Regions from separate parts of the Lysinibacillus zambalensis genome, predicted to be linked through region 1. Evidence: riboswitches for the same ligand, from Rfam matches in the RefSeq annotation. Region 1 holds a riboswitch; the other holds the start of a gene.
The links. A riboswitch is a leader RNA that binds a small molecule or an ion and turns the genes downstream of it on or off. The one in region 1 is predicted to bind preQ1.
Positions count from the first base shown of each region.

Region 1 (12,863 bases):
GATTCGAGTTAATCCACTTATCGAATATCTACTCTTTTCTACTAATAACTGTAACGCTCTTCATGCTACTTTATGTGCCGTTAGAGAAAATGCGCGTGTAACTCGAGATAGCATTCCCATTGAGCTTTGGGAATTGCAAAATGACTTTTATTTATCCTTACAGCAAGAACTATTGGAACGTGAAAGACCTATTCCACTTATTGTTCTTAACTCTTTTTTACAAAATGTTCGTAAAACTTCATTAACGGTGACAGGGCTTATCGAAGGTTCGATGGATCGAGATGTACCGTTTTATTTCATACAAGTTGGGAAATGGTTAGAGCGTGCAGAAAAAACGATTCGTATGGCTTTAATTATACTGGAGCAACATAAGGAGATAGCTATCTCCTTAGTAGAAGCGGACGGTTCGTTTTTACTCGATTTATCAGAGGCGACGGAGTCTTATTTACAAAAGCATCGCCAAACTAACTTACTATGTGTGCTCCAATATTTATTACAAGATAAGCATTCTCCACGTTCAGTGATGTTTTGCTTACAAAAATTAGAGGAAGCATTTATTTGTTTAGAAAACGATCCTCTTTCAGCTAGATTTTTAGAGCTTCATGCTCCATTAGAAAATTTATTGTTTGCTATCATGAATGTAGATGTTTGGAATAGTACATTAGAAGAAACAATTTTATTAATGGAGGAAAAATTGTGTCAATGTATTGATTTAGGCAATACATTTTCAACAATATATCATTTATATGAACCCAGCGTACAACCTTGAAAGGAATCAACGACAGCTCCCTATCAACAAGCAAGTCAGTAATTCAAAGGAAGCGGACACTATGAAATTTGAAATTCAACATACTAATATTTTTCAATATGAGTCTGAAGTCGATCAAAGCTTAAATACAATCCGCTTAAAGCCAAGAGGCGATGAGCGTCAGCGCTTATTATCCTATCGCATTGCCATTACACCTTCATCTTTAACACGTGAGCATACTGATATATGGGGCAATACAGTTGGCACTTTTTATATACCAGAGCAGCATCAAGAACTAGAAATTCAAACAACCTCTATTGTCAGCATTCAACGTGCACCATTTATTCATCGTATTCAATATTCACCAGAGATGCAGACGATTTTTCACTCGCAATTGTTTTATGAACATTATTTGCCCTATATAAAGTTTACACAATTTACGTATATGACAGAAAATCAGTTAGAGGAAGTTTATCATGCCATTGGTCATGCTGAAAATCCTGTACTATTTTCATTAAATTTAATGCAATATTTATACTCAACTTTTGAATACGATCCGGGTGCAACCGATGTGAAAACTACGGCAAGTGAAGCCTTCGCCCTGAAGCGAGGTGTTTGCCAGGATTTCACACATGTCATGCTGGCCGTGCTAAGAGCTAAAGGAATTCCAGCGCGTTATGTGAGCGGTTATTTATATGTGGACGAAAACTCTGCCTTGATCGGAGATATTGCAACCCATGCTTGGGTAGAAGTCATGATACCGGGAATCGGCTGGATTGGTCTAGATCCAACTAATAATGTTGAAGTATTAGAACATCACATTATTTTATGCATTGGCCGTGATTATTCCGATATAAGCCCTGTTGAAGGTGTTTATTCAGGTGGAAAGCATAATTTAACAGTTAAAGTGAGTGTCAAAGCATTGAGTCATTTGTGACAAATAACGGTAATGGTTTAAATTAAACCCTTGATTTTTCTATCTAAGTAGAAGAATCAGGGGTTTTGTTATGAACTATTGATTTGAAAACGGTAAATCTCGGTAATCCAACTATTATTTACATATTTTCAACATTATTAAGTGTTATAAGACTTTTATACAATATCCATTTCTTTTCCTATTTTCTTCATTTTATTTATAACTGTATTGAGCTGCTCCCTTGTATGTGTAGCCATCACTGTAATCCGCAATCGGCTTGACCCTTTTGGCACAGTTGGTGGTCGAATCGCTGGAATAAAGACACCTTCATCCATAAGTTTCTCAGAAAATTGCACAGCTTCATGGGAATCACCAATAAGTAGAGTTATAATTGGCGTTTCCCCCTCATTAACTACAAAACCGGATTCCTCCAATTTCAAACGTAAATACGTAGCATTATTCAGCAATTGTTCCCTTCGTTCGGGCTCATTTTGAATAATGGATATCCCTTCTCGCGCGGCTTCAATCGCACTTGGAGATAAACCTGTTTGGAAAATAAATGTTCTAGCGTTATTTAGTAAATAGTTCTTTGCAATTGTCGACGTCGCCACAAAGCCACCCTCTGCACCAATCGCTTTACTCAACGTGCCCACTGTAAAAGCAATCTGATCTTTCAACCCAAAATAATCAGCAGTACCACGACCATCAGTTCCTAAGACACCTGTCACATGCGCATCATCAATCATTATGTAAGCATTGTATTCCTTTGCTAGCGCAACGATTTCGGGAAGTGGAGCAATATCACCATCCATACTAAAGACGCCATCCGTCACAATTAACTTCTTTCCATCTCCACGTGATTGCTTCAATTTATGCTCTAAATCCACCATATCAGCATGTTCATAAACAATAGTTTTTGCTTGACTGAGGCGACAACCATCTATAATACTCGCATGATTCCAGGCATCAGAAAATATAATATCACCTGCCTTCATCACACTCGAAATCACGCCAATATTCGCTAAATAACCACTGCTGAAAACAATGGCAGCTTCAGTTTTTTTCAAATCCGCAATTTCAGATTCAAGCTGTTCATGAATATCGAAATTTCCAGTTGTTAATCTCGAACCACCAGCTCCTGTACCATATTTACTAATACCTTCCGATGCTTTCTTTTTCAACCGAGAATCTGTTGCAAGACCTAAATAGTTATTAGATGAAAAAAGCAAGAATTTCTTACCACTTATGATTACCTCGCTCTCATTGCCATTTGAAAACGAACGTAACTTCCTTGTCAATCCTTTCTCTTCTATTAATTGTAGTTCCCGTTGAAACCAATGATCCATTTTTAATCCCTCCTAATGAGAACCGGTACGCTTTCTAAATAGTTTATAAAAGATTCTAGTTCAACTTCATCAGACACAAAATAAACACGTCCTCCACTTTCACAGCCATCCCTTTTTAACGGAGTAATTCTGACATAGCCAATGCCACGATTACTTACATATCCAGTCACGTAATCTGGATCATCAGACCAACATAATTCTGCAATTGTAAACGGAGAATTTGCCACTTTCGACGCCAGAGCCAACGCTTCACCTACCCGTTCATTAAGGTCTCCATCAGCATCTTGCCAATCGATTCGTGATACACGCACACCCTTTTGTCCTCGTTCGTCAAGCCGTAAGCCAGTTTTACTATTTAGGATGATTGCCCCACGGAGATTTTGATTACTACTAAGTTGATGAAAAGCAACATCCAGTGCATGCTCTGAAACACCTAATGAGGTTAGTATCTTTCTTGCTTCACTACGTGCCTTTTCGATCGAAGCCTCCTCAACTGTTGTAACTTCTAATGGTGATATATACTGAATCTGGTCATGCGCAATTTTTTCAACGGTAATTTGAATAAAGTCAGCATCGCCACGTGAATGATTACTTGCTTTCTTCAATAACTGTTTTACAATTGGCTCTACCTGAGATTTACTACCTATCCGTTCACCACCAGATATATGTTTTTCCCCTAGTTCAGGACTTCTTTCAGCTGCACGCATTCGAATGCTATAACACGCTTTTAACATGATGATTACCTGCTACTTTCTTATTAATTGTATGTAACATTTTCGTTATGGGATAGACACTAACAGCTGTGATTACCATACCTGGAATAGCCACAGCTAATAACGGTAAAAATGGAGTCCCTAACGTATAAGCCAAACCAAATCTAGCAATCGTTGTTCCAATTGGGCCCGCCAAAACGAGTACTGGAATTGAAGTCCCAAATAAAACAATGAGTAGGCCTACAGTCAATCGGAAAATCAATGCGATCTCCACATTTAAGATCGAGTGTATCCCAAGTAAAAATAAGATTAAACTTGCAATAATCCCCGCTAGAAAATACCGCTTAAACCCAAATACCGCTGCAATCGCAACTGCTATGGGTGCTGATAATTGAAATTCAGACCCAGGAATACCTGTTGGAATTTTAAACATGCCTGTAATGATAATAAGACATGCTAGCAATGAAATCTGAGCAAGATCATAAGTAGAAAACTTTCGGGTCATTTTTTTCCTCCATCTTACTTTTTAAATTAACATGTAATAACTTTATGTTATTTCCTCCTATTCTTCATTTGTGTTAACTTATTTTTATTTTAAGTTAACACAAATGAAGGTTGAAAAGTAGATAAAATGGTAGGATTTTTTATTATTTATGAAAATAGTTTTTGTTACTTATCAAAGGTTTAAATAAAAACCCCTGATTTTTCTACGCTAAGCAGAAGAATCAGGGGTTTTATTAAAATCTACTGCTTTTTAATCTGCATAAGAGAACGTATACAAAAAACTTCTTCGTTCTTGTCTACTTATCAACTTATTTTGCGTTTATAAAATAAACTAGATGATCAGTCCATTTGTCGTCCTCGAATATGAATCCTTTCCTCGTGCATTCATACACCATTCCAACACTTTCTGCTAACTTTATAGATGCTATATTATCAAGGTTTATATGAGCTTCTATTCGATGATAATGTAATTTTTTAAACGCTAGATCTAAGGCAGCTTTTACAGCCTCTTTCCCATAACCTTTTCTCCAAAACTGGTTATGAATTGTATATCCGAACCTGGCCCATTGAAATTCTTCCCTCATAATTGTCGAAAAGTCTATAAAACCAATATGAGTATTATCTTCTTTTCTAAACACTCCAAATACATAGACCTTGTCATCTTCAGCCATTTGCTGATGTTTAGTAACTAAATCACGAAACCATTCTTTCGTACAGATGCTCATATCTAATTTACCTTGATCGTATTTATGTTGAGAAGGTAAACGATTTTCATACTGGGTTAGCCAAGAAGAATAATCACCTTCTTCAAGAAATCGAATAACTAATCTTTCTGTTTCAGTTCTTATTTTATTCAATCGAACACCTCATCTAAAATTACTTCCTAATCTTGTATAGTATATTCGATAAAAGTGAATTATCTCCTTCTTATTAAACTAGTATCTAATTCAAATAACAGATGTCCATTTTATTTAGATTGATTAATTGTCCCTTTCATATATTCAGGTAGAATTAATGTCCCTTGCTTAAATTCTTTTAGTGAAAACATCATTGGTTCACAATTGCCACCAACTCCAATTATAATGCTCAAATCTTTTGGGCAATAGACAACTGTATGTAATGTTCCAAAGAACTCTTTATAGTGCTTACAAAAAATCGGAGAACTTTCATCATTGAAGTGCTGATAACTAGACATAGGTGATAAAATTTCAGATAATAAGGAACTCACATAATCCTTACGTTTTATTGATCCTTGTACGCTAATACCGTTTTTCTCCCTCAATATATCTGACTCAAAGTGATTGGTACAAATAAGAGGACTTGTTATATTGATAATCTGTTGTTGTGGAGAAGCTTCTACTATTACACTTGTTCCACTTTGATCTGTTATGGAGTAATTGTAGCAATATCCATGAGGTATATTAGTGATGAAGTTTAGCGCTTCTTCAATATTTGCACATTGTTCTAATAGCATTCTAACAATAGTCGTTGCAATAAATCCCTCTTCTTTGTATTCGTTATTCACAAAATGTAACCCTACAATGAGCCCCTTTTCATTCATTCCATCAAGTCTTCCAATTATTTGTTGACTAAAGCCTACGCTAGCATAGCCATCTGTAGGATTAGTCCATACAAGCCTTGCATCGTACATTTCCGGACTAAAATCATAATTGCGTACATAATAACCATCATTTACTAATGTAGTACACCCCATTTGTGGAAATGCTACATCATAGCCACTAAAAAGTTTAATAGTATTATCTATTTCCATGTCTAATCCTTCTGCCAAGCCGATTAGTTCTTGAAAAAGATTCGGTGAAACATTCTTTATTATTTCCTTCGCCTTTTGTACATTTGAGTTAAAATTCAATTTCTCTAGCCGTTCCAATTGTTCTAAGGCTGTTAATGACTTTAATTCTCTACCTTGTTCCAAGCCAAATTGATAATAATTCCCTCTCAGTTCAACTATTCTTACAATTAACTCTTCATCATTTTTATACACTTTCCATTTCCCCCCTTTTTCCAAATTGTGTGACAGGCAATATTAAGTCGAGATTTGTAAAGTCATTCCCTCGATACCATTCTAGTATCGAACCTGTAGGAACCCAGTTATTTTCATTTGCATAGTTTATTAATTTACAATAACCGTCTCGAATTTTTGTGATTGAATCATTATAAGACATAGCTATGTATATACAAGCTGGCATTTGTTCTATCAAATCCGTTTCAATTAGCTTGTTTGGTTGTATGTCCAAAGGTATGCCGAAGCCAAATTGGACTTTAATCACGTCTTTTCCAGATATATATTTTAAATAACAATTTTTTATTGGGATATTTAATTTCTCAAGCTCTTTAGCTTTCTTACTAACAATTTCTCTGAACTCACCAATTTCTGATTCAGCAAAAAACCAAATAATTTTTTCTGCGCTTTTCTCTAATAGATATATATTTTTGCTAGTATTTTCACTTTCTAAGTAGCGTAAGCTAACATTTAAAATATCTAGCCTTCCCTTTATTATCTGAATCCAACTATCCACCATCTTTTGTCTCGATATTACATCGCTTTCCTTTAAATACACTTGAATATTTTTTATTGGTATATCTGCCAAACGTAAACTTGAGATTAATTTAGCTACTTCAACTTGATCTTCAGTATAAACCCGATATCCACTAGTGTCTCTATTAACTGAACGAAGTAAATTTTGTGCCTCATAATATCTTAATGCGCTTTTGGAAATACCAGTTCTTTCGGCAAAATCCTGTATTGTCATCAACTTACTCAAACTATTACACCACCTTAATTCAATGATACATCTTAAAGTTACTTTAAGGTCAAGAGAAAATTCAACATAAAAATCTACTATAAGTTTCCATTAAACGTCCTGTTCTTTACTTTTACTTACATCCATCTGCTTCATTTACTAAATATGACCTAGTGAATGGGCATGCTTTCTTCAGATTCTGTATCGCCACGAGCATCCTTGCACTTGGCTAGTCACTACTTCTGTCTTCGTGGGTTAGATATATTTTCTATAGATTACATCTATACTGACAGCACAAAAAAGTATAGGCCAAATTAGCCTATACTTTCACACCGCGACAAGTTAATCATAATCCTCTTCAAGAAATTGTCTTATAGCCATTTTTGTAATAGTACTATACCCCTCTTTTATTCGCCCAAACAAGGGCATGCAACTGTGGCAGTACTTTGACATCTGTTAATTCCTCATCCTTCATCACTTTATCTATCAGTGCATGATATTTATCTAATAAATGTAGTATTAATCGTGAATTGTCAGTCGTCGTGAGATCATCATTACCGACTTGAAGATAAAAAGGAATCGTTGGATATCGTTGGTGAATTTGTTTAGCATACTCGTAATCCTCTTGATTAAAAACGACTATTTTAAGAGATACATGATGATTACTGTTTCGATTTTCAAGTTTTTCGAAGATTTCAGAGAGCATCGAATAGTTTGTCGTCATACCAGAGCTAGGTGGCTTTGGGGAAATTGTCAACTCATCAATCTCATACATCCATTTTTGCCACCTACTACCTTGTGTTTCCACCCCGACCTTTATGTCATTTTCTTTTAAAATGGCAATGAGCTTCTCCAAATTTTGGATGAGTGCAGGGTTGCCGCCTGAAATCGTAACAAATGAAAAACCGCTGCCTCCGAGACGTTTCAGCTCAGACCAAATCTCCTCAGCTGTCATTTGAACAATAAGGTGCTTTCCACTGCCATCCCACGTAAACGATGAATCACACCAAGAACAGGAATAATCACAGCCGGCCGTTCTCACAAACATTGTCTTTTGGCCAACTACCATTCCTTCACCTTGAATCGTTGGTCCAAAAATCTCGATAACAGGTATCTTACTCAACTTCCATCCACTCCCGTCTCGCTTCTGCATAGCTAGTCGGAGTTTCATATAACCGGATAAACTCAACACGCGCACCGTTATATCTTTGTTCATCAAGCAAGGCCGCAGCCAACTTTTCGTAAATCCAAACAACAATATTTTCTGCCGTCGTATTCATTGGTGGAAGCGTTTCATTTAAATAACGATGATCCAAATGAATCTCTATCTTTTCTTTCCATATTCCTTTAATATCACCAAAATCAATCATCAAACCCCGTTCATCAGTGTAACCACTCAGTCCTAATATTACGCGATACGTATGACCGTGCAGGTTTTTACATTTCCCCTCATAGTTATGTAAATGATGAGCAGCATCGAAGGTAAATTCTTTACTTACGAGAACGCGCTTTGCATGATAGTTCAATTGATTTCTTTGAATATCTACATCTAGTTTTTGGAGCTTATCGACGATTCTAAAATCTGACATGCCTTATGACTCCTTCCTGTAACTCAAATACTCATCAAGCCCTTTTTTTCGCAGTTTACATGCTGGGCATTCACCACAGCCATCTGCTAGTACACCGTTATAGCAAGTTAACGTTCTTTCCCGAACAAATTCAAGTGCTCCAAACTGATCAGCAAGTTCCCATGTTTGTGCCTTATTCAGCCACATCAACGGTGTATCAATTACAAAGGAATCATCCATCGATAAATTTAACGTAACATTCAAGGATTTAATAAACACATCTCGGCAATCCGGATATCCGCTAAAATCCGTTTCACAAACGCCAGTTACAATATGCTTAGCTCCTACTTGGCTCGCTAAAACGCCCGCAAATGAAAGGAAGAGAAGATTTCGACCAGGTACAAAAGTCGATGGAAGCTCTCCATTTTCTCCGTCTTCTACCTTTATGTCTTGTCGTGTCAATGCATTCGGAGCAAGCTGATTCAGGAGTGACATATCAAGAATGTGATGCTTGACACCGAGCTCTTCTGTTATCATCTTTGCACATTCAATTTCAAGACGATGCCTTTGGCCATAATCAAAAGTTACTGCTTCAACCTCTTTAAAACGTTCTTTTGCCCAGAACAAACAAGTTGTACTGTCCTGACCTCCACTAAATACAACAATTGCTTTTTCCTGCTTCATCTGTAAAAACTCCCTTGTTTCAAGAAAACAGCACTATAAGAAAAAGTACTGCTTCTTTTAGTTTTTTTAGAGGGTAGCTAAATACCTCTTTCTTAATTGAACGATTCAATACCGTAGTTATCGATAATCAATTTTTTCCGAATTAAAATATTGTGTACTTTGGTTACTCAATAATGGTAAATCCTACAGTCCTTCTGTATGGCTTCGGCCAGACATAAAAAAACCTCCTTGTAAAATGTTTCCCAACACTTTTCAAGAGAGGCATAACCAATCGTTCTAATAAAACGTAAGTAAAAACATAAAAAAAGCCACGTCCGATATGGACATGGCATAATTATCATGTTTCCATAGTTTTTTATAGAGGGTATCAGCTATGAACCTCTCCCGTTCTAGTCCGGGCATTCTTTTCTTAAATATAATACAAAAAATAGTAGAAAACGTCAAATGGATTTTTAAAGGCTGTTTCTAAAAGATTGTTGCTATAAAAACATAAGAACAGATTAATTTTACAAAATATGCAGAGAATGAACGCTTTCTTTTGGTTTTGATTATGAATTCTCTTAAAATCTTGGAGATTCGTCATGTTATGGATTACCTTATTTATTATTATTTCCAAATTGCTCATTAGTTTGCTGTAGCGTACGAACTATGATCGATAAGCTATATTACAGGTTCACCAATGATTTTGACTATTTGTAAGAATTGTGGAGAAGTAGCTTCAATGAAAGTTAAGAAACTAGATAAGTTCAAATAGAATCTTTTAGTTATACTTTGGGTCACTTCAAGTAGAGTAACCCTTTATTAATTTCTTACCTCAGGATGACCTCGCCCTTATGAACATTTTCTTTCAGACCCAACAAAAAAAACCGAACTATCCAATGAAACTTTCATGAAGTTTTTTGGAATCGTTCGGTTTTTATATTCATCTTGTTTTGTTAATCAAGATTTTATTCGGCTCTATAAAGGAACGATTTAGTTCTGTCCCAGCCTCTTATTCATCACGATCAAGTGACTCTTTCACAAATGTAGGAAGTGCGAATGCACCAACGTGTAAATCTGTATTGTAATATTTCGTTTTTAGGCCAAATTTATCCCAAGCATCTACTTGAATATCTTTAATTGGATGTAATGCTTTTGAAGCAAATCCGAATAGCCAATGTCCAGATGGGTATGTTGGCATATGGAATTGATATACGCTCGCGATTGGGAAAATACCTTTAATTTTTTTATGTGCTTTGCGCATGTTTTCTGCATACTCGGCAAAGTATGGAGATTCATGTTGGTTAATTAAAATTCCTTTTTCATTTAATACACGGTAACATTCTTTATAGAAAGCTGTTGTAAATAAACCTTCACCGACTGAAATTGGATCAGTAGAATCTACTAATATTAAATCGAATGACTGATCAGCTGCGTTTTGAACATAAGCTAAGCCATCATCGAAAATCATTTCCATACGTGGATCTTCTTCAACACCAGCAGCTGTAATTGGAAGATATTTTTGGCTCAAACGGAATACTAACTCATCGATTTCTACCATTACTACTTTTTCTACTGATTCGTAACGTAGTACTTCACGAGCAGTACCACCATCACCACCACCGATAATTAATACCTTTTTTATGTCTGGGTTAGTAGCGAATGCTGGGTGCGTAATCATATCGTGATAAACGAACTCATCTTTTTCATTAACCATCATCAAACCGTCTAACGTGAAGAAAGTACCAAACTCTTCACTTTTATAAAAATCGATTTTTTGGAACGGAGATTGTTCACTATGAATTTCTTCGTTGTATCCGATTGAAAATTTACAGTTATCGCTCCATTGTTCTGTATACCATTTCATTAAATCACGTCCTCTAATACTTCTTGTTTCACTAGAATTGTATCAATTTCTTGTTCTGCAAATTGGCGAATTTTATCTGCCATTCCACGTGGTACTTCAAATGATTCTGTCTTTTTCGCTTGCAGTTTTTGTTCTAAATATTCTGCTGCCTTCCAAGGACTTACTGAGTCACCACATGTGTAAACATCTACAGAAGCAAATCCGTATTCTGGCCAAGTATGAATCGTTAAATGTGATTCAGCAATAATTACTGCACCCGAAACACCATATGGGTTGAAATGATGGAAGCAAGATTCTACAATTGTTGCCCCAGAATAGTCAGCAGCTTCATTCATAAACTGCTCGATTAATGCGTTTTGCTCAATAATTTCACTTGGGCAACCATAAAATTCAATTAATACGTGTCTACCTAATGTTGATAATTCAATGCTCATTTATTTGTCTCCCTTACGACTGTAATATAATTTTCTTCTTTCGTTTCGAACAGAACATTCCCAAAATTAAGAAAATAGAAGTTGTATAATTCTACTACTTCCTCTGAAATAACTTCACCAGGGATAATTAGTGGTATTCCCGGTGGATAAATCATTAATGAGTCTGCACTAATCCGACCTACCGCATCATAAATTAAAATTGTTTCTGTTTCTGCATTACACGCCTGTTGCGGTGTCATTGCTAATTTATTAATTTGATTCGCTGTCACATAAGCTGACTGAATCGCATCTTTTTTTGTGTGATTAAGTTCAATATCTTTTAACGCATGTACTAATTTACCGATTGTTTCACTCGTATCAACATGACTTATGACTGCCATTATGACATATCCTTCAGCAAGTTCTAATTGAATGCCATACTGTTGTTTCAATATTGTGTAAACTTCGAAACCAGTCAAACCGAGATCGTTCACACGAATAACAAGTTTCGTCCAATCATAGGATTGATTGAAATTTTGTTGTACATAATCAGCTTTAAGCACTTCATAGCGTGAATTATTTTCAATTTCTTCAATTGCTACATCAACAACTGACTTTAATTGGCTATAACGTTGTTGTCCATACATTACTAATTCTCTTCGCGCTACATCTAAAGAACTCATTAATAAATAATTTGCACTCGTCGTTTGAAGCATATTTAATACTTTTTGCAAATGCTTCGAATCGATTCGTTTTTCTTGTAGTAATAGAAGCGAACTTTGTGTTAATGAACCCCCAGTTTTATGCATACTGACTGTTACTGCATCTGCACCAGCACTAATCGCATCGTTAGCATCAGGTAAAAATGTTAAATGCGCTCCGTGTGCACTATCAACAATAACTGTTACATTCTGTTCATGTGCGAGCTTACAAATTTCTTGCAGTTGATTCATTGAACCAAAATATGTTGGATACGTTACTAGTAAAGCTTTCGCTTGTGGATTTTCTGCAAGTGCCGCTTTTACATTTTCAACTGAAATTCCGTGTGCAATGCCAAAATGTTGATCAACTTCAGGTTGAATAAATACTGGTTTTGCTCCGCTTAATATAATGCCGTTCATAACTGATTTATGGCAGTTACGAGGTACGATCAATGTATCGCCCTGTTTACATGTCGCTAAAATCATCGCCAAAATTCCTACAGTAGTTCCATTTACTAAAAAGTAAGCGTAGTCTACATTAAATGCTTGTGCAGCTAATTGTTGAGCTTCTTTAATAACCGATTCCGGGTGACTTAATAAATCAAGCTCCTTCATCGAGTTTACGTCCATTCTTAATGTCATTTCTCCAAGCGTCCATTTTA
Region 1 covers NZ_JBEGDG010000001.1:110,761-123,623, reverse strand. Annotated here, with positions in the region: gene ABNX05_RS00615 (alpha-E domain-containing protein) at 1-769, shown strand, start outside; gene ABNX05_RS00610 (transglutaminase family protein) at 831-1,685, shown strand; gene bioF (8-amino-7-oxononanoate synthase) at 1,841-3,010, opposite strand; gene bioW (6-carboxyhexanoate--CoA ligase) at 3,013-3,744, opposite strand; gene ABNX05_RS00595 (hypothetical protein) at 3,725-4,228, opposite strand; gene ABNX05_RS00590 (GNAT family N-acetyltransferase) at 4,536-5,084, opposite strand; gene ABNX05_RS00585 (C45 family autoproteolytic acyltransferase/hydrolase) at 5,195-6,229, opposite strand; gene ABNX05_RS00580 (MerR family transcriptional regulator) at 6,222-7,010, opposite strand; gene queE (7-carboxy-7-deazaguanine synthase QueE) at 7,384-8,112, opposite strand; gene queD (6-carboxytetrahydropterin synthase QueD) at 8,105-8,578, opposite strand; gene queC (7-cyano-7-deazaguanine synthase QueC) at 8,582-9,241, opposite strand; PreQ1 riboswitch class I at 9,583-9,629, opposite strand; gene speE (polyamine aminopropyltransferase) at 10,233-11,087, opposite strand; gene speD (adenosylmethionine decarboxylase) at 11,087-11,521, opposite strand; gene ABNX05_RS00550 (aminotransferase class I/II-fold pyridoxal phosphate-dependent enzyme) at 11,518-12,863, opposite strand, start outside.

Region 2 (12,863 bases), on a different contig from region 1:
ACAATGCAAGTGTCGCTATCTGGCAAGCTATTTTAAGAAGGATATAATGCATCATTAATTACTAAATGATAATAGAGCTCTTTAATTCTTTATAAATAAAAGCAAAAATCATTATTGATTCTACCGTTACGTTAGAAACTATAATAAATCTATTAAAAGAAAAGGAGGAATATAGATGTATCCAATTGGTCAATTTTCGAGGAAGACAGGTGTCTCGATCCGAACTCTTCGCTATTATGATGAAATGAATTTGTTAAAGCCGTCTTACATTTCGGAAACGGGACGTAGATTTTATGAAAATGAGGATATAATTACACTACAAAAAATTACAGGATTAAAATCGTTAGGATTTTCGTTAAAAGATATTCAACAGCTAATGAGGCAATCACAATGGGACATAGCAGATTCTTTAGAGTACCAAAAGGAGAAATTGCTTCGTAAATTGGTGGGCATTAAAAAGAGTATTGAATTACTTGAATACACCATTTCGTTAGCCCAATCAAATCAGGTAATCGAACCAGAGATGTTTATTGCATTAATTCAAAATAATTTAAATATGGAATCTCAGCAGCGATGGTTAAAGGGTTATTTACCAAATGAAATTGTAGATGAGAGTTATGATGTATCAAATGGTCACAACGTTCATTATGATGCACACTTAATAAACATTTTAAATCAATTAAAAATAGCTTATAAGAACCAATTTACGGATATCGAAGTACATACTATTCTCGAAGAGCTTTTTTCTCAAGTACCACAATTATTTAATTGGTTACTAACCGAACCAAAACTTATGGATATACAGTTGGATAGAATGTTATTTTCGTCACCATTTCGTAAACAAGAAGAAGAATGGTTAATTGAAAAAATAGAGAACATGCTAAAGGAGTATAAAACAAAATGAACATAATATTATGGGGATTCATTGGGTTTACTCTTTTATATGAACCAATTATAGGTTATTGGTTATATCAAAGATTTAAAATACGTGTTCTGACTAATCCAACAAGCAGGATACACTATTATAAGGTTGTTATGCTAGGTTTGTGGTTACCTACACTTATTATTTTAATAGTAGTGGTAAATTCTGAACTTACATTAGAAGAACTACGTGTAATAATGCCTAGTATCAACACAAAAGCATTAGGAACAATTGTTACATATGTTGTTATAGGGGTAGCTCTATTATATAGTGTTTTACTTTTATATTACACGATTGGATATTTTATAAGTGATAAAGTTAAAAATAAGATGAAAATAATGAAGCAAAAACAAATGAAGCAAATAGCGTTTACTGAGTTACTACCTGTTACAAAGAAAGAAAAAGCAATTTGGAATCAAGTGGCATGGACAGCAGGGGTCACGGAAGAAATTATTTACCGTGGATTGCTTATATTTGCATTTAACACATTATTTCCAGAGTGGTCAATTTGGTTCGTTCTATTGTGTACCTCCATAATATTTGGTCTTGCACATACATATCAGAGTTTATCTGGTGTCATTCGGACAACCATTTTTGGCTTTGTATTCGGGATGCTTGCAGTCGCATTGAATTCCATTATACCTCTAATACTCCTTCATACTTTGATTGATTACGTGGGGAAATTAGGTGATGAGAATGAAAAGGATTAAAATAACATATTATTTTCTTTCTGATTATTCATTGCAACGCTTTTTGGTAGGTATTAAACTTTATTTACATGAAAATTATTCGAACTATGTTATTGATTTTTATTCTTCAATGTGAATACAACAAAAAGGAGGAACGATGAAATCGTTCCTCCTTTTATTAAACACAGCTCTAATAAGATCCGTCAATTAAATTAAATTAAATTAAATTAAATTTTTGAAGTTTAAGCGTTTGTTCAATACATACATAATCGGTGCACCAACCGCCAAGACAACAAATTCACCTGCAGCAACAGTTAACCATGTCCAGAAGAATGGTAATTCTAACGCTAAATTCAATTCAAATGCAATGATGAACATTGTACAAGTAAATAAAAATGTATTAATGATTAAACGTGCCCAAATATTTTTGACAAATTTACAAATAAGAATGAGTAACCCAAGAGTAATCATCGAATGGCCTACACCGAAAACTAAATCGTAGATGCCGAGTGGTGAAAAGAGGTTAGAGATGAATACACCAATAATGATCCCAACGGCAAAGCGTGGATTAAACGCAACTAAATGGTTAAACATTTCCGATATTCGGAACTGCACCTCTGTAAAGCCAAATGGCGCGACTAATAATGTAATAGCAATGTAGAGTGCGGCAATAATGCCACTCGTTGCTAAAAATTTTATTTTCATATTTATTTCTCCTTAGTTTTTTTACGTGGGATGGTTACGAACCACGTGAAGCAAATGCAATCATATCAATGTTCATGCTTATTTGTAAATAGCTACGTGTAAAAAATTATAGTATTAACGATAATAATTTGATCTGTGTCAAAGTTTTTTTATGACAATGCCTATGAAAAGGGGCTTGTACACCTACTAGAAAGTTATGCAGAAATAGCAGATGAGAAGTAACCTCGAAAGTTAGAAGTCGTGGATCTGGCCGGTCACTTGTTAAAACAATACTTTTAACAAGTGACCATTTCAGTAGTTTAAAACACTAAATAATTAAGTGAATTTTGGGGCAATGGTGAATGGAGGCTCTATTGATTGCAAATGGTCGTACAAAATAGTGGGGGATAAATAGATCCAATGACTATAAACAGCACTTTTAGACATTACTCCTCTAAAGTATTTTTAATTTCTTCTATTTCAAAAATTAAATCGTTCACTTGTTTCTTGAATTCATCTGTATATTCTAATTCCTCTTCCATTTCTTTTGTATACTCTAAGGCATTTAGGGTGAAATCCAGAGCAAATTCAAATAGACTGTCACATAGATTAGAAATGATTGTATCAATATTTCCTGTAGTTGCATTTTGATGTTCTTGCGAATAAGAAGGTTGATTTAAATCGATTTTATCATTATTCATGGTATTCCTCCTTTTTGGGAACGGCACTAATCTCATATGCATCATATGCATTAAATGTAAAAAGGGGGACTAAAATGAACACTTTCTGTAGATCTACTAGCAAGAAATAAATGAGTATGGCACGTCTAACCATAAAGGGAGTAATACTTCTAAAGCACTCGCAGGTTGTTTTTATTCACTAATTTAAGACGTTACTCAAACTTCTAATATATCCCTTTACTCAAAGTAGTTGGCTAGTTGAAAACTTGAAAAAGTAAGAGCGAATTAAAGCTGTTATGAAGTCCTGACATTTTCACTGTCAGGCTTTTTAGTTTTTACATATATTACTTAAAATTAGATGTCGGAAAAATAACTTCGCTAAATTGTAAAAAATTTTTTTGTTATGTTAGAAAAAGAAATCAAATTGTAAAAACAGCGTAGTTTAGCGGTTTAAAGCGGAAAATTGATTGAAAAGAAAAAATATTCGATTGGAATTAATAGTCAGAAGATTCATAATGTTGTTGACGAACCTTGCTAATAACGATAATATAGCGATACGTTCACACTTCGCTTGGATAAAGTGTGATAAATATAAGAGATCAAAATCGGGGGGATTATTTGTGAAAAGCAATTTAAAAAAGCTTTCGTTCCTGTTATTTGGGTTAGTTTTAATACTTGCTGCTTGTGGTGGTAGTGGTTCTAGTTCGTCGGATTCGAAAGGGAACGAAACGAAAAACGCAAGTGAGAGCGGTAATGCAGACGATAAAACATATAAGATCGGGATTACTCAAATTGTGGAGCATCCATCTTTAAATGCTGCAACTGAAGGTTTCAAAAAAGCGATTGAAGAATCTGGCTTAAAAGTAGATTACGATCCACAAATAGCGCAAGGGGATAACAGTCTTAACACGACGATTGCAAACAATCTAGTAAGTGCAAACGTAGATTTAATCTTTGCGAACTCTACGCCGTCTGCACAAGCGGCAGCAACAGCAACTAGCGATATTCCAATTATCTTTACTTCTGTAACAGATGCTGTTGGCGCACAGCTCATCGATTCTATAGAGAAGCCAGGGAAAAATGTAACAGGAACAATCGATTTACATCCTGATACTATTTCGAAAACAGTGGCGTTCTTAAAGGATTTGGGAGCGAAAAAAGTAGGGATGGTTTACAATGCTGGTGAGCAAAACTCAGTGGCACAAGTAAAAGAAGTAAAAAAAGTGATGGATGAGCAAGGCTTAACGGTGGTTGAGGCATCTGCGGCAACGTCTGCAGAAGTAAAACAAGCTGCTGAATCGTTAATCGGTAAAGCTGATGCATTCTATATTATTACTGATAATACAGTAGTGTCGGCACTTGAGTCTGTCATTGATGTAGCAAATGCTAATAAATTACCATTAGTTGTAGGAGAGCTTGACTCTGTGGCACGTGGTGGCTTAGGTGCATATGGTTTTGAATATTTTGACATCGGTTATGAAGCAGGGCAAATGGCTGTGAAGATTCTAAAAGGTGAAGGAACTCCTGCTGATATTCCAGCTCAATATCCACAAAAGCTAAAACTATTAATCAATAAAAAAGTAGCAGATGATTTAGGAATCGACATTAAAGATTCTTGGGGTGCGGAGCTTTTAGAAAAGTAATGACCTCATATCATCTTATGGAGCGAAGCGGGGGAGCACTAAAACTGCCTCCGCTTTATCTTCTTTTAGAGTGTTTTGGGGCGATGTTGAATTCATGTAATTCCTATTTAAAATTTGCCTAGTATCATAACGTAGGGTTGATTTCCGTTCCGACTGGGCGCTTTGTTGCTGCCGCTACGCTTTCGCACAGAGCAAAGCTTCCTGGGGGCGTCCGATGAGTCGCTTGGGGCAACAGGATGTTGGTCACGAAGGCGTTATCACAGGACGTGATGCTTTTAGCCTTCGTTCCCCTACCTGCTCGCTCCAGGGTCTCGGGCCAACAGATGTCTTTTGCGCGAAAGCGTGAGTGCAACGTAGCGGCAGCAGCAGGTTTTGATTGTGCGAAAGCGCAGCGACAGCAACAGGTTTTGGTTTTGATTGTGCGAAAGCGCAGCGACAGCAACAGGTTTTGGTTTTGTTTGTGCGAAAGCGCAGCGACAGCAACAGGTTTTGATTTTGTTTGTGCGAAAGCGCAGCGACAGCAACAGGTTTTGGTTTTGTTTGTGCGAAAGCGCAGCGACAGCAACAGGTTTTGGTTTTGTTTGTGCGAAAGCGCAGCGACAGCAACAGCAGGATGTTGGTCACGAAGGCGTTATCACATGATGTGATGCTCTTAGCCTTCGTTCCCCTATCGCTGATCCCCGAGGAGTCGCCCAGTCTCCACTCCAATCAACTTATATACATTGAATAGTATTAATTAAATCATCTCCAACTTTTGGTGATGAGCCATTATTGAACAAGTGGATTTAGTAAAGCTTTCTACAAGTGAGCACGGAACCTACTTCTGGCAATATGAATCCATCGTTTTAGAGAATGGATCTCAGATAAGAATTTTTAATGAAAATTAGTTTAAGAAATTATTAGGAGATGATTCAACTATGTTTATAGCAATTTTTGGCGCAACGGAGCAAGGAATCATCTATGCGATTATGGCACTTGGTGTGTATTTAACATTCCGCGTGTTAGATTTTCCGGATTTAACGGTTGATGGAAGCTTTGTAACAGGAGCGGCTACAGCGGCGACGATGATTCTGCTTGGCTACCACCCGATCTTAGCGACTTTAGTGGCAATTGTTGCTGGATTTATTGCTGGATGTATGACAGGAATTCTTCACACAAAGGGGAAAATTAATCCTCTATTATCGGGGATTTTAATGATGATTGCTTTGTATTCTATTAACCTACGTATTATGGGATCCACTGCAGAAAATACGATAGGTCGTCCGAATATTCCACTTTTAAATTCAGAAACTTTATTTTCAAAGTTTCAAGCATTTTGGAGTAATTTAGGAATCGATACGGCATTAAATAACGTGCTAAAAGGTTTTGGTGTTCAGCAACAACCTTCAACATGGAGCACAATAATCGTAGTATTAATCATCACGATTTTAATTAAGTTCATTGCAGACTGGTTCTTGAAAACAGAAATCGGCCTGGCTATTCGAGCAACTGGTGATAATAAGCGTATGATTCGTAGTTTCTCGGCAAACACAGATACTCTTATTATTCTTGGGCTTGGACTTTCTAATGCACTTGTCGCATTTTCGGGAGCTTTAATCGCTCAATATTCGAAGTTCTCAGATGTAAGTATGGGGATCGGGATGATTGTTATCGGTCTGGCATCTGTAATTATCGGCGAAGCAATCTTCGGTACAAAAACGATTATGCGCACAACATTCGCCGTCATTGCCGGAGCTATCATTTACCGCATTATTTTAGCATTAGCTTTACGAGTAGACTTCCTTGATTCAGGAGATATGAAATTAATAACAGCTATCATTGTTATTATAGCGTTGATTTTACCTCAATTTATCAATAAGAGTAAGGAGCGCAAACGTAGGGTGAAGCGCGCAGCGGAGAAAACACGAGTAAAGACGGTTGAGCAGGGAGGGAAGGGCCTTGCTTAAATTACACGGTATTAATAAGGTTTTTAATGAAGGTACGCCTGATGAAAAAATTGCACTTGCAGAAATTAATTTGCACTTAAAGCCAGGGGATTTCGTCACAATTATCGGTAGTAATGGTGCTGGTAAATCGACTATGATGAATATGATTTCTGGCGCACTAACACCAGACTTTGGCACGGTTGCAATTGATGGAAATGAGGTTACATCTTTACCAGAATATAAGCGCTCCCATTACATCGGTCGCGTATTCCAGGATCCAATGGCTGGTACAGCACCAACAATGACGATTGAGGAAAATTTAGCATTAGCTTACTCACGTAATAAGAGTAGAGGTATGCGCTTCGGTGTTGATAAAAAACGTCGAGAATATTTTAAGGAATCGTTGGAGATGTTGGGCTTAAATTTGGAAAATCGTCTGTCTGCAAAAGTTGGCCTACTGTCGGGAGGTGAGCGTCAGGCGCTGTCTCTTTTAATGGCGACCTTCACGAAGCCTTCGATTTTATTGCTAGATGAGCATACTGCGGCACTTGACCCATCTCGTGCCGAGTTAATCACACGTATTACGAAATATTTAGTCGAGAAAGACAATTTAACTACCTTAATGGTCACGCACAATATGCAACAAGCTTTAGACTTAGGAAATCGACTGATTATGATGGATAAAGGTCAAATTATTTTAGAGGTTGGCGAGGATCGCAAGCATGAATTAACTATCCCAGATTTAATGGCGGAGTTTGAACGTATCCGCGGTGAGAAAATGAACTCAGACCGTGCGTTACTAGGATAATAAACGATAAAACGCTCATACATAGGTGTGGGCGTTTTTTCGTTGGATATCGATATTTTTAAAAAGTTGGGTGATAAAGCAATAAAGTCGGTTGATAGAAAACTGAAAATTTAGTTAATTTAGAAGGAGTATATTATAATCTAGCTAAAGGAGGTGAAAATATGTTACTCAAAAAGCGCGAAGTTTCATCAAAGCAACGCGTGTTAGAAATGCTCGGGAGACGTTTACCGAAATCTCACGCTAAGTATAATTATTTTCAAAAAATGCTAGGAAGAACAAGGGCTGGTATTGTTGGCGAGCAAAGAGTAGATCGAGAATGGCGTGAAATCTATTTGGAGCATGCGTATTATTTATTGCATGATGTAGAGCTTAAGGTTGAGAGTGCTGCTGGATCGACACACCAAATGGATACATTATTTATGTCCCAACATTTTGTGCTAATCGTTGAAATCAAAAATATCGTTGGGCATGTAGAATATATGGAAGATAACCATCAATTTATTCGAATTACTTCTGATGGCAAAGTAGATGGCTTTAGAAATCCTATTGATCAAGTGAAGCGACATGCTAGATTTTTGCGTCGGCTATTTCAAATGAGTGGGCATAATATACCTATTGAATATATAGTCGTTTCTGCAAATCCGAATATGATTATGACGTCCTCTTTCTTGTCCCAGCCAATTATTCATGTAAGTGGCTTGGCTGAAAGGATCAATCAACTGTTCAAGCGGCATCAACAAGTCTGTCTAAGTGAAAAAGTTTTGAGAGACATATCAGCGCATATTTTAAAGATGCACACACCAACTCACTGGACCCTAGATATTATGGTGGATGAATTGAAGACGGGGGCACTATGCTCGCAGTGTCATTTTGACCATGTCCTACGTTACACCCATGGGAAATGGCGTTGTAGCAATTGCCAATCGATTGATAATCAATCAATGCTAATAGCATTACATGATTTTCGATTAATGCTGGGCAACAATATTACAAATGCTCAATTTCGTAATTTCTTTGATATTGACTCAGAGAAGGCAGTTTATTATTTATTGAAAAAGTTAAAATTTGAAGAGATAGGTAAAAATAAAAATAGGAAATATGTAATTCCTACCGATTTATTGAAGTGAAGGTAAGCGGCGCAAACTATCGGTGCGGTCAGATAGTGTCGCTTGTAAGGTAAATGTCGATATTTTTTTAAAGTTGGTCGATAAAACTCTGAAAAGTCTCGATAAACAAGAGAAAAGTTTCGATAAAACTCTGAAAAGTCTCGATAAATCTCAAAAGTGCCTCGATAAACCTAAAAAAGCCACACTCACATAGCAAGTGTGACTCTTTATTTTAGACGAGTAAGCCGAATAGTTGAATGTCGTTGTTTACTTCTTTGTATTTGAAGCCGAATTCATTCATGCGTACTAGTAAACCTTCGTAGTCTTCTCGATTGCCGAGTTCGATGCCGACTAAGGCAGGACCACTTTCTTTGTTGTTTTTCTTAGTATATTCGAAAGTTGTAATGTCGTCATTTGGTCCTACAACGCTTGTTAAGAATTGGCGAAGGGCGCCGGCACGTTGTGGGAAGCTTACGATGAAGTAGTATAGTAAGCCTTCGTGAATTAAAGATTTTTCTTTAATCTCCTGCATACGACCGATATCATTATTACCACCACTAATGATAATAACGACTGATTTGCCTTTAATTTCTTCTTTATAAGAATCGAGAGCTGCTACTGATAATGCTCCAGCAGGCTCTGCGATAATGGCGTGTTTGTTGTAAAGATCTAAGATGGTTGTACATACTTTCCCTTCTGGTACTAGTACGATGTCGTCTAAGTAGCGACGACAAACATCGTATGTGTGATTACCGACGCATTTTACCGCGGCCCCATCTACGAATTTGTCAATCCAATCAAGTGCCACTGCGCCGCCTTCTGCAAATGCAGCTTTCATACTGCCTGCCCCAGCAGGTTCTACACCGATAATTTTGCTATGAGGAGAAAGGTTTTTCACATAGGCAGAAACACCGGACATTAAGCCACCGCCACCAATACTACCAAATACGTAGTCAATTGGCTCCTCCATGTCATTCATAATTTCAACAGCGACAGTTCCTTGACCAGCAATGACATCAAAATCATCAAATGGGTGGATAAAGATTTTTTCGTGCTCTTCACAGTAAGCTAATGCACCTTCTGCAGAATCATCAAAAGTATCACCTGCTAAAATAATTTCTACATAATCACGACCAAACATACGAACTTGGTCGATTTTTTGTTTAGGTGTTGTTTGAGGCATAAAAATACTTGCTTGAATTTTCAATTGTGCACAGGCGTAGGCAACACCTTGAGCATGATTGCCCGCACTTGCGCAAACAACGCCAGTTTTACGAGCCTCTTCTTCAATTTTTTTAATCTTATAATAGGCACCACGAAGTTTAAATGAGCGTACATGCTGTAAATCTTCGCGTTTAAAATAAATATTAGCTCCGTATTTCTCGGATAAATAGTCATTTTTTTGTAGCGGCGTGTGCACCACTACGTCTTTTAAGAAATGATGTGCAATCAAGATATTTTCTACTTGCACGGTTCTAGTGTCAGCAGCTTCCATAGTATTCATCCTCCGTTATCCGTATAAAACATTTATCTATGATAGCACACTTTATATGCTTTTTGTCATTAATTTTTAGTAAATTCTAAATTTTCGGTGTCTATTTAATGCAAAATAGATTTATTCGAGAATTTTTTGGAGAAATAAAGGATGCACACATTTCCTCATAACGGAAATGGTCCAGCATATACTAGAATACCTTAGGACAAGTAGGAGGGTATGTAATTGGAAATCATTCAAGGAATTCTATCTACATACATTCAATTTTTCAATTGGGAAATGTGGAAAGAAATTTTGACTGACCCTGTATCTTGGGGGTTAATATCAACACTTATTATAATAGAAGGTTTGCTTTCGGCTGATAACGCACTTGTATTAGCTGTGCTAGTGAAGCATTTGCCAACCAAGCAACGAAAACGAGCATTAATGTACGGAATGTTGGGAGCCTATTTTTTCCGATTTTTATTTATTGGGGTAGGCGTTTACTTGGTAGAATTCTGGTTTATTAAAGTGCTAGGAGCTCTGTATTTAGGTTGGCTATGTGTCGCTCATTTCTTACAGATAGGAGAAGCTGATAGTGCTAAGGAAATGAAAAAAACAGGGTTGATGGTTCGCATTTTTGGAACGTTTTGGGCAACCGTTATTTCTGTAGAACTGATGGATATTGCCTTTTCAATTGATGCGATTTTTGCAGCCTTTGCGATATCCAATCAAATTTGGATATTACTCATCGGGGGAGTACTAGGTATTTTAATGATGCGAACGATTGCAGGCTTATTTTTAGTCATTATTGAAAAAATACCAGAATTAGAGGCAACAGCATTTATTATAATTGGTATTATTGCACTGAAAATGCTAGCTAGCGTCATCGGTATTCACATTCCGCATTATATGTTTTTCGTTGTGCTAATTATTATATTTGCTATAACCTTCATGATTCATTTCTTAAAAAAAATGAGGACTGCTTAACATAAAAGCGGATCTGTTCTCCATTTAAAAAGAGGACAGATCCGCTTTATTGTCAGTAACAAAACGAAAACTTTTATTTTACATAATGATCAGGATTCACTATATAGAACTTTTCAATATTAAGCCAGCTTTCGCTCATTGGTTCACCGTCATCGATGCGTTTTTCTGTTTCTTGCATCATCCAAGCAGTTTGGGATGAGTGTGCTTGTAAGGCACTAATTTTATCTGCCTTCATTTCGCTTATATTGACGACAACATGTGGCTCCCCATTTTTTTCAATCGTATCATTTGCAAAGGCACAGCCCAATACTTGTGGACGAGCGGCTTTTGGCATACGACGAACAGCTTCAACTACTGCACGTGCTGTTGCCTCATGGTCAGGATGCACTGCAAAACCAGGTAAGAATGTAAAGATAAGAGAAGGCATTAACTCTTCTATTAAACCTTCAACAAGCTTTACCATTTTTTCATCGTCTTCAAATTCAATCGTTTTATCACGGAAACCAAGCATACGTAAATCTTGTATGCCCATAGCATCTGCTGCTGCAATAAGCTCCTTACGTCGAATTTCTGGTAAGGATTCACGTGTTGCAAAAGGTGGATTTCCTAAATTACGCCCCATTTCGCCTAAAGTTAAACAGGCATATGTAACAGGTGTATTCATTTTCTTCGTATAGTAGGCAATTGTTCCAGCAATTGAAAAAGCCTCATCATCTGGGTGAGGGTAAACAATTAAAATATGACGTTGTGGTTGTAAATTCAAAAAGTCGTCCCCCTTAATAAGCAAACGGCGTTTCGCTAATTTCAAGTGCAATCGCCAGTTTACCTGAGTAATCTAGTCCAGCCATTAATAAACGGCCGAGATCATCTAGTTCAAAATGTGTGATGCCCTGTGCATAAACCCAGCCATGTGCCATTTTCAAGCCAACACGATGGGGTGAATCATCTACCACTTTAGCAAGTTCATAGTTGATTTTAGCATTACGAATAAAAGCACCTGCATTAAAAAATTTTTCATCAAAGTGTGCTGCATAAGAACCGTTCGTCGTCTCAAGATGGATATAAACGTCTTTGTTGGCGAAAGAATTCAATAATTCCTGTAACGTCTTTACTTGTACCTCTTGCATCTTAACACTCCTCTCGATTATTTCTATTTAAGTATAGTCAAAAAAGATGACAAAGGGAAATTGAAAGGCTTTTGTTGTCAAAATAACAATAAATGCTGTTGGTAAAATACAGAAATTTCTTTATCTTAAGATAATTATATTTACTATTTGTATAGGGTTAATTACTTGAAAAAGTTATTCTAATGTATCAATATAGGACACATGAAACGGGTTTATATAAATTGTGTCGTTATAATTTGTATGCGGTTTCATAAATAAAATATGGGGAGATTGATACTATGATTTATGCAAATCCTAATACTCCGGGCGCAGTAGTAAATTTCAAAGAAAAATATGATAACTTTATCGGTGGCGAATGGGTTCCTCCAGTAAAAGGGCAATACTTTGAAAATAAAACACCTGTAACAGGTCAAGTTTTCACAAAAGCAGCTCGTTCAACAGTTGAAGATATTGAGCTTGCTCTTGATGCAGCACATGCAGCAAAAGATGCATGGGGGAAAACAAGCGCAACTGAGCGTGCATCTATTTTAAATAAAATCGCAGATCGTATTGAAGAAAACTTAGAAAAGATCGCTGTTGCAGAAACATGGGATAATGGTAAAGCAGTTCGCGAAACTTTAAACGCAGATATTCCTTTAGCAATTGATCACTTCCGCTATTTTGCAGGTGTCATCCGTGCACAAGAAGGGCGTACAACACAAATAGATAACGACACTGTTGCATACCACTTCCAAGAGCCGCTAGGTGTAGTTGGCCAAATCATTCCTTGGAATTTCCCAATCTTAATGGCTGCTTGGAAAATTGCTCCTGCACTT
Region 2 covers NZ_JBEGDG010000012.1:131,220-144,082, reverse strand. Annotated here, with positions in the region: gene ABNX05_RS16485 (MerR family transcriptional regulator) at 176-904, shown strand; gene ABNX05_RS16480 (CPBP family intramembrane glutamic endopeptidase) at 901-1,632, shown strand; gene ABNX05_RS16475 (QueT transporter family protein) at 1,834-2,316, opposite strand; PreQ1 riboswitch class I at 2,323-2,367, opposite strand; gene ABNX05_RS16470 (hypothetical protein) at 2,742-2,996, opposite strand; gene ABNX05_RS16465 (ABC transporter substrate-binding protein) at 3,596-4,618, shown strand; gene ABNX05_RS16460 (ABC transporter permease) at 5,536-6,564, shown strand; gene ABNX05_RS16455 (ABC transporter ATP-binding protein) at 6,557-7,351, shown strand; gene ABNX05_RS16450 (nuclease-related domain-containing protein) at 7,513-8,478, shown strand; gene ilvA (threonine ammonia-lyase IlvA) at 8,690-9,952, opposite strand; gene ABNX05_RS16440 (TerC family protein) at 10,178-10,921, shown strand; gene bshB2 (bacillithiol biosynthesis deacetylase BshB2) at 10,995-11,684, opposite strand; gene ABNX05_RS16430 (YojF family protein) at 11,698-12,048, opposite strand; gene exaC (acetaldehyde dehydrogenase ExaC) at 12,327-12,863, shown strand, end outside.
Region 2: another riboswitch for preQ1. It lies ahead of ABNX05_RS16475 (QueT transporter family protein); the one in region 1 lies ahead of queC (7-cyano-7-deazaguanine synthase QueC).